Regions from separate parts of the Mesorhizobium sp. M0761 genome, predicted to be linked through region 2. Evidence: predicted binding sites of a transcription regulator. Region 2 holds the regulator's gene; each other region holds the start of a gene.
What was found. Region 2 encodes LexA, which represses DNA repair genes until DNA is damaged. Its sites were predicted from a motif close to TGTTCNNNNTGTGTTCNG; they were not measured.
Positions count from the first base shown of each region.

Region 1: a site for LexA is predicted at 1,122-1,139, ahead of NKI32_RS12655 (helicase-related protein). Genes of this name have one in related genera too.
Region 3: a site for LexA is predicted at 1,446-1,463, ahead of dnaE (DNA polymerase III subunit alpha). Genes of this name have one in related genera too.

Region 1 covers NZ_JAMYPF010000006.1:222,221-225,962, forward strand. Annotated here, with positions in the region: gene NKI32_RS12655 (helicase-related protein) at 1-966, opposite strand, end outside; gene phbB (acetoacetyl-CoA reductase) at 1,662-2,387, opposite strand; gene NKI32_RS12665 (acetyl-CoA C-acetyltransferase) at 2,517-3,701, opposite strand.
Region 2 covers NZ_JAMYPF010000018.1:16,648-20,389, reverse strand. Annotated here, with positions in the region: gene kynU (kynureninase) at 1-461, opposite strand, end outside; gene NKI32_RS24435 (GntR family transcriptional regulator) at 629-1,393, shown strand; gene lexA (transcriptional repressor LexA) at 1,599-2,381, shown strand; gene NKI32_RS24425 (ComEC/Rec2 family competence protein) at 2,375-3,742, opposite strand, start outside.
Region 3 covers NZ_JAMYPF010000003.1:301,556-305,297, reverse strand. Annotated here, with positions in the region: gene dnaE (DNA polymerase III subunit alpha) at 1-1,319, opposite strand, end outside; gene NKI32_RS06755 (acetyl-CoA carboxylase biotin carboxylase subunit) at 1,577-3,589, opposite strand.

The sequences.
Region 1 (3,742 bases), on a different contig from region 2:
GAGGCTGGCGAAGTCGAAATGCGCGGTGCGCCATTGCAGCACCTTCACCGGATCGAACTCGTGCCCCTCGATGCGCTTGACCAGTTCCTCGTCCAGCGGATCGACCTGACCGGTGACGCCGAAGGTGCCGTCGCGCAGATGCCGGCCGGCGCGGCCGGCGATCTGGCCGAGCTCGGCCGCCGTCAGGTTGCGGTACTGGTAGCCGTCGAATTTGCGGTTCTGGGCGAAGGCGACATGATCGAGATCAAGGTTGAGGCCCATGCCGATGGCGTCGGTGGCGACGAGATAGTCGACGTCGCCTGCCTGGAACATTGCCACCTGGGCGTTGCGGGTGCGGGGCGACAGCGCGCCGAGCACGACCGCCGCTCCTCCTTGCTGGCGGCGGATCAGCTCAGCGATGGCATAGACCTCGTCGGCGGAGAAGGCGACGATGGCCGTACGCCGCGGCAGGCGGGTCAATTTCTTCGAACCGGCATAGGCCAAGTGCGACAGGCGAGGGCGCGTCACCACCGAGACGCCTCTCAGCAGCTTTTGCAGGATGCCATGCATGGTGGCCGCGCCGAGCAGCAGCGTTTCCTGGCGGCCGCGCAGGTGCAGGATACGGTCGGTGAAGATGTGGCCGCGCTCGAGGTCGCCGGCGAGCTGCACCTCGTCGATTGCGACGAAGGCAACGTCGGTCTCGCGCGGCATGGCTTCGACGGTGCAGACCGAATATTTCGCGCCGGGCGGCTGGATTTTTTCCTCGCCGGTGATGAGCGCCACCTTGTGGGCGCCGACCTTTTCGCAGACGCGGGCATAGACCTCGCGCGCCAGAAGGCGGAGCGGCAGGCCGATAATGCCGCTCTCATGCGCCACCATGCGCTCGATGGCGAGATGGGTCTTGCCGGTGTTGGTCGGACCCAGCACGGCAGTCACGTCGCGACCCGACAGGATCAGCGGCTCGGTGTGTTTCGGCTGGATGTTCATCGGCCTGGAGATGAGGCTTTCTGCATCGTGTTGTCGGGAGCGCGCCTCGCATGGCGCGTATGACAGGCGACACATAGGGATTTCAGGCGCGAAGCGAAAGCGGAATGTTCCGGCCGGCAGTCCCACGGTTCGTCGTTGAGGTCTCAATTAACAGTTGGAACGAGTCTGGAACGAATCGGCGACGAATCAGTGACTCCGGCAGATTCAGCTTTTGTTCACGGCTACATGTGGATTTTGCGAGCCTGAGTCTCACCATATGCTGAATCGCGGAGACTGGCCCGATTCCTGCAAGGCGACCATTGGCGTTAACCTTTGCCGGCGGGGCATCGTCGTGATCCGATACGCCTCGGCCAACATTATGAAATTGCTGAATTTTCTTAATCGGCCTTAACCATTTTCCGGTGGTATTCGGCCTTGGTCGTTAACGTTCCGCTCAAAGCCGGAACGAATGGGTGACGAATCAGCGATGGCGGGATTTTCCTGGTTTGTTCACCCCAACATGTTGTGTTGTCCACAGCTTGTCCACCGAGAATTCACAGCTTGCGAACCGGGTTTTGCACATGGCGCCTAAAAATCGTTAATCTTTGCGTGCCGGAACGGGTCAATGTCTCGCGCGCAGCCCGGGGAACATCGCCGGCCGGCGATGAAAAACGGGCCATAAGGCGGCCCGTCCTACCGAGCGAAATTGCTGTCGTTCAGGCGAAGTACTGGCCGCCATTGGCGGTGATGGTCGAGCCGGTGATGAAACCGGCGTCCTCAGAGGCGAGGAAGACGACGCAACGCGCGATCTCTTCCGGTTCGCCGAGGCGGCCGACCGGGATCTGCGGAATGATGCGTTCATTCAGCACCTTCTCGTCGATCGCCTTGACCATCTCGGTGGCGATGTAGCCGGGGCAGATGACATTGACTGTGATGCCCGCGCGCGCGCCCTCCTGCGCCAGCGCCTTCGAGAAGCCGATGTCGCCGGCCTTTGCGGCGGAATAGTTGACCTGGCCGGCCTGGCCTTTCTGGCCGTTGATGGAGGAGATGGTGATGACGCGGCCGAATTTGCGGTCGCGCATGCCGCCCCACAGCGGATGCGTCATGTTGAAGACCCCAGACAGATTGGTGTCGATGACTTCCTTCCACTGCTCGCGCGTCAGCTTGTGGAACATGGCGTCGCGGGTAATGCCGGCATTGTTGACCAGCACCGAGACCGGGCCGAGATCGGCCTCGACCTGTTTGATTCCGGCGGCACAGGCGTCGTAGTCGGCGACCGACCATTTGTAGGCCTTGATGCCGGTTTGTGCGCTGAACTTCCCCGCTGCCTCGTCATTGCCGGCATAGTTGGCGGCAACGGTGTAACCGGCATTCTTCAGGCCGATCGATATGGCGGCGCCGATGCCGCGCGATCCACCGGTGACGAGCGCTACTTTGGTCATTGAAAGTTCTTCCTCCCTTTGGTCGGAAGAAGGGAATAGGGAGTAGGGAATAGCGAGTAGGGATCGATATCCCGCCGCGCTGCTCCTTCTTCCCTATTCACTACTCCCTATTCACTACTCACTTCTTGTTCACAGCGCTTCCACGCACAGAGCGACGCCCATGCCGCCGCCGATGCACAGCGTGGCAAGGCCCTTCTTGGCGCGGCGGCGGCGCATCTCGAAAACCAGCGTGTTGAAGACGCGGGCGCCCGACGCGCCGATCGGATGGCCGATGGCGATGGCGCCGCCATTGACGTTGACGATCGACGTATCCCAGCCCATGCCCTTGTTGACGGCGCAGGCCTGCGCAGCGAAGGCTTCATTGGCCTCGACAAGGTCGAGGTCCTTGACCGACCAGCCGGCCTTCTCGAGCGCCCGCTTCGAGGCGGGAATAGGTCCGGTGCCCATGATCGCCGGATCGACGCCGGCCGTCGCCCATGAGGCGATGCGCACCAGCGGGGTGATGCCGCGCCTTGTGGCTTCAGCCTCGCTCATCAGCAGCGCGCCGGCGGCGCCGTCATTGATGCCCGACGCGTTGGCGGCGGTCACGGTGCCGTCCTTGTCGAAAGCCGGCTTCAGCTTGGACATGGCGTCGATGGTGGCGCCGTGGCGGATGTACTCGTCCTGGTCGACGACAGTGTCGCCCTTCCTGCCCTTGATCGTGAAGGCGACGATCTCGTCCTTGAACTTGCCGGCCTTCTGCGCGGCCTCGGCCTTGTTTTGCGAGGCCAGCGCAAACTGGTCCTGGTCGTCGCGGGTGATCTGGAACTGGCGGGCGACGTTCTCGGCGGTGTTGCCCATGTGGTAGCCGTTGAAGGCGTCCCACAACCCGTCCTTGATCATGGTGTCGATCATCTTGTAGTCGCCCATCTTGACGCCGGCGCGCAGGTGCTCGGCGTGCGGCGACAGCGACATCGATTCCTGGCCGCCGGCGATGATCACAGTGGCGTCGCCGGCGGCGATCTGCTGCATGCCGAGCGCGATGGCGCGCAGGCCAGAGCCGCAAACCTGGTTGAGCCCCCAGGCGGTGGTCTCCTGGGGCAGGCCGGCATTGATCGACGCCTGGCGGGCGGGGTTCTGGCCCTGCGCGGCGGTCAGCACCTGGCCGAGAATGACCTCGTCGACTTCACCCGGCTCGACGCCGGCGCGCGCCAAAAGCTCCCTGATGACGACGGCGCCAAGTTCATGCGCCGGGGTGGCGGCGAAGGCGCCGTTGAAAGAGCCGACAGCCGTGCGTGCGGCGCTGGCAACGACGATTGAATTGGAAGCGGACATTTTTCTCTCCAGACTTCGAGGTGTCGTGTTCTTGGGGGCTT
Region 2 (3,742 bases):
GCGTCGACGCCCTCCAGCCGCAGCCGCGTTCCCGGCCGGGTCGAGGCGACGCCTTCGGCCATGTAGAGGTCGGTCGGGAAACTGTCGCCCTCGGCAACGATGACCGACCGATCCGGCCGCATGCCGAGCGCTGCGTGCAGCAGCTTGTAGATGTTGATCGAGGTTGTGTCGCAGACCACCGTCTGCCCATCAGCCGCGCCGATCAGTCGCCCGAGCTGATCTCCGAGTTCCACCGGCATGTTGAACCAGCCGGCGGTGTTCCAGGCGCGAATGAGGTCGTGCGCCCATTCCTGCGTGGCGGCCTGCTGCAGTTCGCTGAAGACGACCGCTGACGCGGCGCCCAGGGAATTGCCGTCGAGATAAATCACGCCTTGCGGCAAGACAAAGCGTTCGCGCATGGAGCGCAGCGGATCGGCGGCATCCATTGCTTCGATTGTAGCGAGATCGGGTGTCGTGCTCATGATCCGGCGCCCCTCCATGGACAAACGCGCGCGGCGGAGCCTGCCGCCCAAACATGCCGGCGATCTTGAGTGGTCGCCCTTGAACTGTCAAACATTATATATAATTCACCCATTGAAAGGCTTTGATATATAATGATCCGCCGAGCGTTTATGTCTGATGGATCACGATGCTGGATGACGAGCAGACCTCGAAGACGGAAGCGGCCTATCGCCTGCTCAGGCGCGATATTCTTGCGACCCGGCTGGCGCCTGCCGCGCCGTTGAAGCTGAGCACGCTGCGCAACACCTACGGCATCGGCTGGACGCCGTTGCGCGAGGCGCTGTCGCGGCTGGAGGCGGAACGGCTTGTGACCGCCATCAGCAACCGCGGGTTTGCGGTCGCTCCCGTCTCTCGGGCGGAGCTCGAGGATTTGGCGCGTGCGCGGCTGGTGGTCGAACTGCCCCTGCTGGTGGAATCGATCGAGGAGGGCGATCGTGAGTGGGAAGACGCGGTCGTTGCCGCCCACTATCGTCTCTCACGGTGCGGGTCTGTTCTCGACGATCCATCGGATGATGCGGTCGACGCGTGGTACGAAAAACACGATGCCTTCCATGCGGCGCTGCTCAGTGCCGCGACATCCAGCTGGCTGCTGCGCTTCAATGCGACGATTTCCGACCAATTGCATCGCCATCACCGCTTTCTGGGTCTGGCCCCGACGCTGCGCGCCGCCGCCGGCCGCACGGATGGCCACCGGAAGGCCGTGGCGGCCCTGCGCGACGCCGTGGCGATCGAACACCATACCGCCCTGATGGAAGCGGCCCTCGATCGCGACGTCGAACGTGCGAAAACTCTGATGACCGCTCACATCGGCTACACGCTGCAGGTCTATGCCCAGAGTGAACCCGGCGCGGATGCTGCGCAGCCCCGTCCGAAAAGGAAGCGGCGATCGTAGCCGACGACGCAGGGCACTTTGTCTTCGTTTCACCCCGTTGCCGGCCAACGACTACGAGCGCCGCTCGCGGTGCCGAACGTCACGCTGAACAAAACGTCAACACATTCATTAAACTTTAAAAGGTTGCGGAACACAACTGGAACAGATAGTGTTTGTTCTGGGTTTGTTTTTTCTGATTCTGGTTTCAGAACCCCTGGGGGCCGCGATGCTGACGCGCAAACAACATGAGCTTCTGATGTTCATCCATGAACGCCTGAAGGAGAGCGGAATCCCGCCGTCCTTCGATGAGATGAAGGAAGCGCTTGACCTCGCCTCCAAGTCCGGCATCCACCGCCTGATCACGGCGCTTGAGGAGCGCGGTTTCATTCGCCGGCTGCCGAACCGGGCGCGCGCGCTGGAAGTGCTGCGGCTGCCCGACTCGATCGCACCAGGCCTCAATGCGGCGAGGAAGTTTTCGCCGAGCGTCATTCAGGGCAGTCTTGGTCAAACCGGCCAAGGGCAAGGCGGCCAAGGACAAGGCGCGATGGGCCAAGGCGGTATCGGTCGCCAGATCAAGCCGGGCTCGCCGTCGCGTTCGATGTCGGCCGGCAATGACGACGCCGTTTCGGCGGTGTCGATCCCGGTGATGGGACGCATTGCTGCCGGTGTGCCGATCGACGCCATCCAGCATCAGACCCATTCGATCTCGGTGCCGCCCGACATGATCATGGGCGGTGAACACTACGCGCTCGAGGTCAAGGGCGATTCGATGATCGAGGCCGGCATTTTCGATGGCGACACGGTCATCATCCGCAATGCCGACACAGCCAGCCCCGGCGAGATCGTGGTGGCGTTGGTCGACGATGAGGAAGCGACCCTGAAACGCTTCCGCCGCAAGGGCGCCTCGATCGCCCTGGAAGCCGCCAACCCGGCCTACGAGACCCGCATTTTTGGACCGGACAGGGTGAAGGTGCAGGGCAAGCTTGTCGGATTGATCCGGCGCTACTGAGCCGGCTTGGGTTTGTACTTTTCACGCTGGTTGTAAGGCGGCAGGCCGCGCGCTTCGCGGGAGAAGCGGCGTTGCTCGTGCCAGGGGCGATACGGCTTGTCGACGGCGAAGCGGATGGTTGGCGCTGCAGCTGCCGATTGCGGATCGAAGAAGACGGCGGCGCTGCCGTCGCGGGCCAGCTGTTTCTTCGTCACGACCAGCACCAGCGGGTCGCGGCACGGATTGTAGGCGGTGGCGTCATCGATGACGATCAGGCTCGCGAAGGCACAGGCCGGCCGCGCCGTCTTGCGGTCTTTCGCAAGCGCTACAATGGCTCCGGAAGGGTGCCGGGCGATACAGAGATCGCCGGTGCAATAGAAGGGCGAGCCGGGCGGCAGATCGAGCGGATCGAGATCGAACCGCGTATCTGTTGACTCGAAAATCTCAGGTGGGATAATGGTTTCGGCCCGCAGCGCCCGTTTCCAATTGTCCGTGGTGAATTCGTTGGAGCGTTCGCGGTTGAGGGCGAGTTCGCCGCCACCGATCGGCATGGCCACCAGATGCGCATCCTCGGATATGAGCACGTCGGGCGTAAGCACCTGCGGCACCGTCAACAGGCCGGCCAGCGCGAAAGGCACGGCCGCCAACCTGAGCCAGGTGGTGGCCATGGTGGCGATGACGAGGGCGACCGCCACCAACAGCACCGAGCGGATGGAGATCAGCCCGACGGCGTCGACCGGCGAGCGCTCGGAAATCCAGGCCGATATAGCGATCATCGCCATCAGACCCTTGCCCATCACATAGAGGAACGGCCCGTCGGCGCCGAACGGCATCGCCAGTGCGCTGAGCACGGCAAAAGGCATGACGATCAACGAAACAATCGGCATCACGGCCAGATTGGCGATCAGGCTGAGCGGCGACACACGCTCAAAATGCCAGATGGCGAACAGCAAGGTTGCACTGCCGGCGATGATCGAGGTCATGGCGAGGCCGCCCATGGCCAGCGCGAATTTTCGCGACAGGAAGCCGACGAAGGAGCGCTTTGCCGGCGGCGTTCTCACCTTGTCGGCGCGGTAATCGGCCCAGCCGGCATAGGCGCCGACAAGGGCGGCGGTGGCAGCAAACGACATCTGGAAGCTGGGACCGACCACCTCGTGCGGCGACACCAGGATGACGGCAATGGCGGAGATCGCCAGATTGCGCATGGTGAGTGCGGCGCGATCAAACAGCACGGCGACAAGCATGACCGCCAGCATGATGAAGCTGCGCTCGGCGGCAACCACGACGCCTGAAATGACGAGATAGGCGGCGATGGAGACGAGTGCTGCCACTGCTGCATATTTCTTGACTGGGCGGCGCGAAGAGAAATCGGGAAACAGCGC
Region 3 (3,742 bases), on a different contig from region 2:
TCGAAGTCGGGCATCGACACGCGGTCGGGGTTGAGGAAGCGCTCGAACAGCAGCGAGAAGCGCAGCGGATCGATGTCGGTGATGGTCGTGGAATAAGCGACCAGCGATCCGGCGCCCGAACCACGGCCCGGCCCGACCGGAATGCCTTGCGCCTTGGCCCATTTGATGAAGTCGGCGACGATCAGGAAATAGCCGGGAAACTTCATCTTCTCGATGATGGAGAGTTCGAAATCGAGCCGCTCGCGGTATTGTTCGACCGTGTAGCCGGAAGTGGGCCCATGCGCAGCCAGCCGCGCCTCCAGCCCCTCATGCGCCTGCCGGCGTAGCTCATCGGCCTCCGCTTTCAGCGCCACCTCATTGTCGGCGACATCGCCGCCGGTAAAGCGTGGCAGGATCGGATTGCGGGTCTTGGGATAATAGGAACAGCGCAGCGCGATCTCGACGGTGTTGTCGATCGCTTCCGGCAGGTCGGCGAACAGCCGCGCCATATCCGCCTGGCTGCGCAGGAAATTGTCCGAAGTCAGCCGGCGACGGTTGTCGGCGGCAACCACCGAACCCTCGGCAATGGCGATCAGAGCATCATGCGCGTCATAGTCGTCGCGGGCGGCGAAGAACGCCTCATTCGTGGCGACCAGCGGCAGATCATGGATATAGGCAAGGTCGACCGATGATTTCTCGATAGCGCGGTCATAACCGGAAACACGGTCCAGCTCGACATAGAGCCGGTCGCCGAACAGCGCCTTGAGTGCCAGAAGCCGCGTCTCGGCAAGATCTCGGCGATCCTCCTTCAGCGCCCGGCCGATCGGGCCGCGCGGCCCGCCGCTGAGGCAGATCAGGCCATCGCAATGGCCTTCCAGCATTGCTGACGTCAGATGCACGGGCTCGCCCGGCGGCGTCTCCAGATAGACCTGGCTGACCAGCCTGACGAGGTTGCTATAGCCAACCTCGGTGGCGGCGAGCAGCACCACGGCGTTCATCTCCGGCCCGTGGCGGCGGCGGTCGCGCTGTGCGTCACTGGTCTCGCCGGAAAAGGCGAGATCGATCTGGCAGCCGATAATCGGCTGGATGCCTTCCTTCACCGCCTTCTGGGCGAACTCAAGCGCGCCGAACAGATTGTTTGTGTCGGTGACGGCGATTGCCGGGCACTCGTCCTTGACGGCATGACCGACAACGGCGGCGACCTGCAAGGCGCCCTCGAGCAGCGAATACGCCGAATGCACGCGCAGATGGATGAACGGCCGCGCCGGCGCCTCCGGGCGCGCAGCAGCGAGCGCTGCTTCGCGCCTCAGGGGATCGCGTGGAAGTTTGTCATCCGCCATGATGTTTCAAATTGCTCGAAGGGCTTTGAGTCGATGGAGATGTATTGTCCCGGACCGGGCGATGCCAGTCCAGCACAAATGACCACCGACCACAGGCTTCCGTACCCAGCCGCACGGCTCAGAGATTGTTCGAAATTCGCTCTGGCGAGTCATATGATGGTGGTTTCGAGAACCGGAGCGCAGCGGCCATTGGTCCGTGAGCACGGGAAGCGCAGAAACCACCTTCAGGCCGCCGGAATAGAATTTCCAAACAATCACTAGGCGAACTCCATGATCACCGCATCCACAGCCAGGCTGTCACCCGGCTTGGCGTTGAGCTTCGACACGACAAGATCGCGGTCGGCGCGCAACACGTTTTCCATCTTCATCGCCTCGACCACGGCCAGCGTCTCGCCGGCCTTGACCTCCTGCCCCTCGGCAACCGCGATCGACACGACCAGGCCCGGCATCGGGCAAAGCAGCATCTTGGACGTGTCCGGCGCCACCTTTTCCGGCATCAGCCTTTCCAGTTCAGCCGTGCGCGGCAGCATGGCGCGCGCCGTCACCGACATGCCTTTCCAGGCAATGCGCAGGCCGTTTGGCGCCGGCCTGATCTGCGCCGTGACCTTGCGGGCACCGACAGTGCCGCGCCAGATGAGGTCGCCCGGCCGCCAGTCGGACGCCACGGTCAGCGCTTTGCCGCCATCGACCGACAGATCGATTTCCATCGGAATGGAGATCATGCCCTCGATGATCGAAGCCTGGAGATAGTCGTCGCCGAGCTTCACCACCCAATCGCGCTTGAGTGCGCCCGAATGCGGCGCCAGCCGCCCGCCCAGCCGGTCAAGCCGATCGCGGCGCAGAAGCTCGACCGCGGTGGCGATCGCCGCCAGCACTGCCTTTTCATCGCCATTGGGCACGATCGGCGCGAAGCCGTTAGGATATTCCTCGGCGATGAAGCCCGTCGATATCCGCCCCTCGCGCCAGCGCGGATGCTGCATCAGCGCCGCCAGGAACGGGATGTTGTGCTCGATGCCGTCGACGACGAAACTGTCCAGCGCTTCCGACATGGCATCGATGGCCTCGATACGCGTGGGCGCCCAGGTGCAGAGTTTTGCCACCATCGGATCATAGAACATCGGAATCTCGGAGCCTTCGGTGACGCCGGTGTCGTTGCGGATGACGACATCGCCGAACGTGCCCTCCTCCGGCGGCCGGTAGCGCGTCAACCGGCCGATCGAGGGCAGGAAATTGCGATAGGGATCCTCGGCATAGAGCCGGCTTTCCACCGCCCAGCCGTTCAGCTTGACGTCGCTCTGCTCGATCGCCAGCTTCTCGCCGGCGGCGACACGGATCATCTGCTCGACCAGGTCGATGCCGGTAACAAGCTCCGTCACCGGATGCTCGACCTGCAATCGTGTATTCATTTCAAGGAAATAGAAGTTCTTTTCAGCATCGACGATGAACTCGACGGTGCCGGCGCTCTGGTAATCGACCGCCTTGGCCAGCGCCACGGCCTGCTCGCCCATGGCCTTGCGCGTCTTGGCATCGAGGAATGGCGACGGCGCCTCTTCCGCAACCTTCTGGTTCCGGCGCTGGATCGAGCATTCGCGCTCGCCGAGATAGAGGGCGGTGCCATGCGCGTCGGCCAGCACCTGGATTTCGATATGACGCGGATCGACGACGAACTTTTCGATGAAGACGCGGTCGTCGCCGAACGAGCTTTTCGCCTCCGAGCGCGCCCGGTCGAAGCCGTCGCGCACTTCCGACTGGCTCCAGGCAATGCGCATGCCTTTACCGCCGCCGCCGGCCGAGGCCTTGATCATCACGGGATAACCGATCTCGCCGGCGATCTTTTCCGCATGGTCGGCATTTTCGATGACACCAAGCCAGCCCGGTACCGTCGACACTTCTGCGGCATTGGCGAACTTCTTCGATTCGATCTTGTCGCCCATCGCCTTGATCGCCTTGGGTTTCGGACCGATGAAGACAATGCCCTCAGCCTCAAGCGCTTCGCAGAAAGCGGCCCGCTCCGACAGAAATCCGTAGCCGGGATGCACGGCCTGCACGCCCGTCTCCTTGCAGGCAGCAATGATCTTCTCAGGCAGGAGATAGCTTTGCGCGGCAGGCGATGGGCCGATATGCACGGCCTCGTCGGCCATTTCGACGTGCACGGCGTCGCGATCGGCGTCGGAATAGACCGCGACGGTGGCAATCCCCATCCTGCGCGCCGTCTTGATGACGCGGCAAGCAATCTCGCCGCGATTGGCGATCAGGATTTTCGTGAACATCGAAGGCGTTTCCTCGGGTCTTTCGTCTTTCTTATGGGCTTCGGCAGCCGGGCTCAAGCACCGCCGGCAGCGCACCCATCAAGACACTCCCGGCCCGCCAGGCCCGTGCCGAGGGGCGAAGGTTGGGCTCGCCGACGACTGGGCCAAGATTTG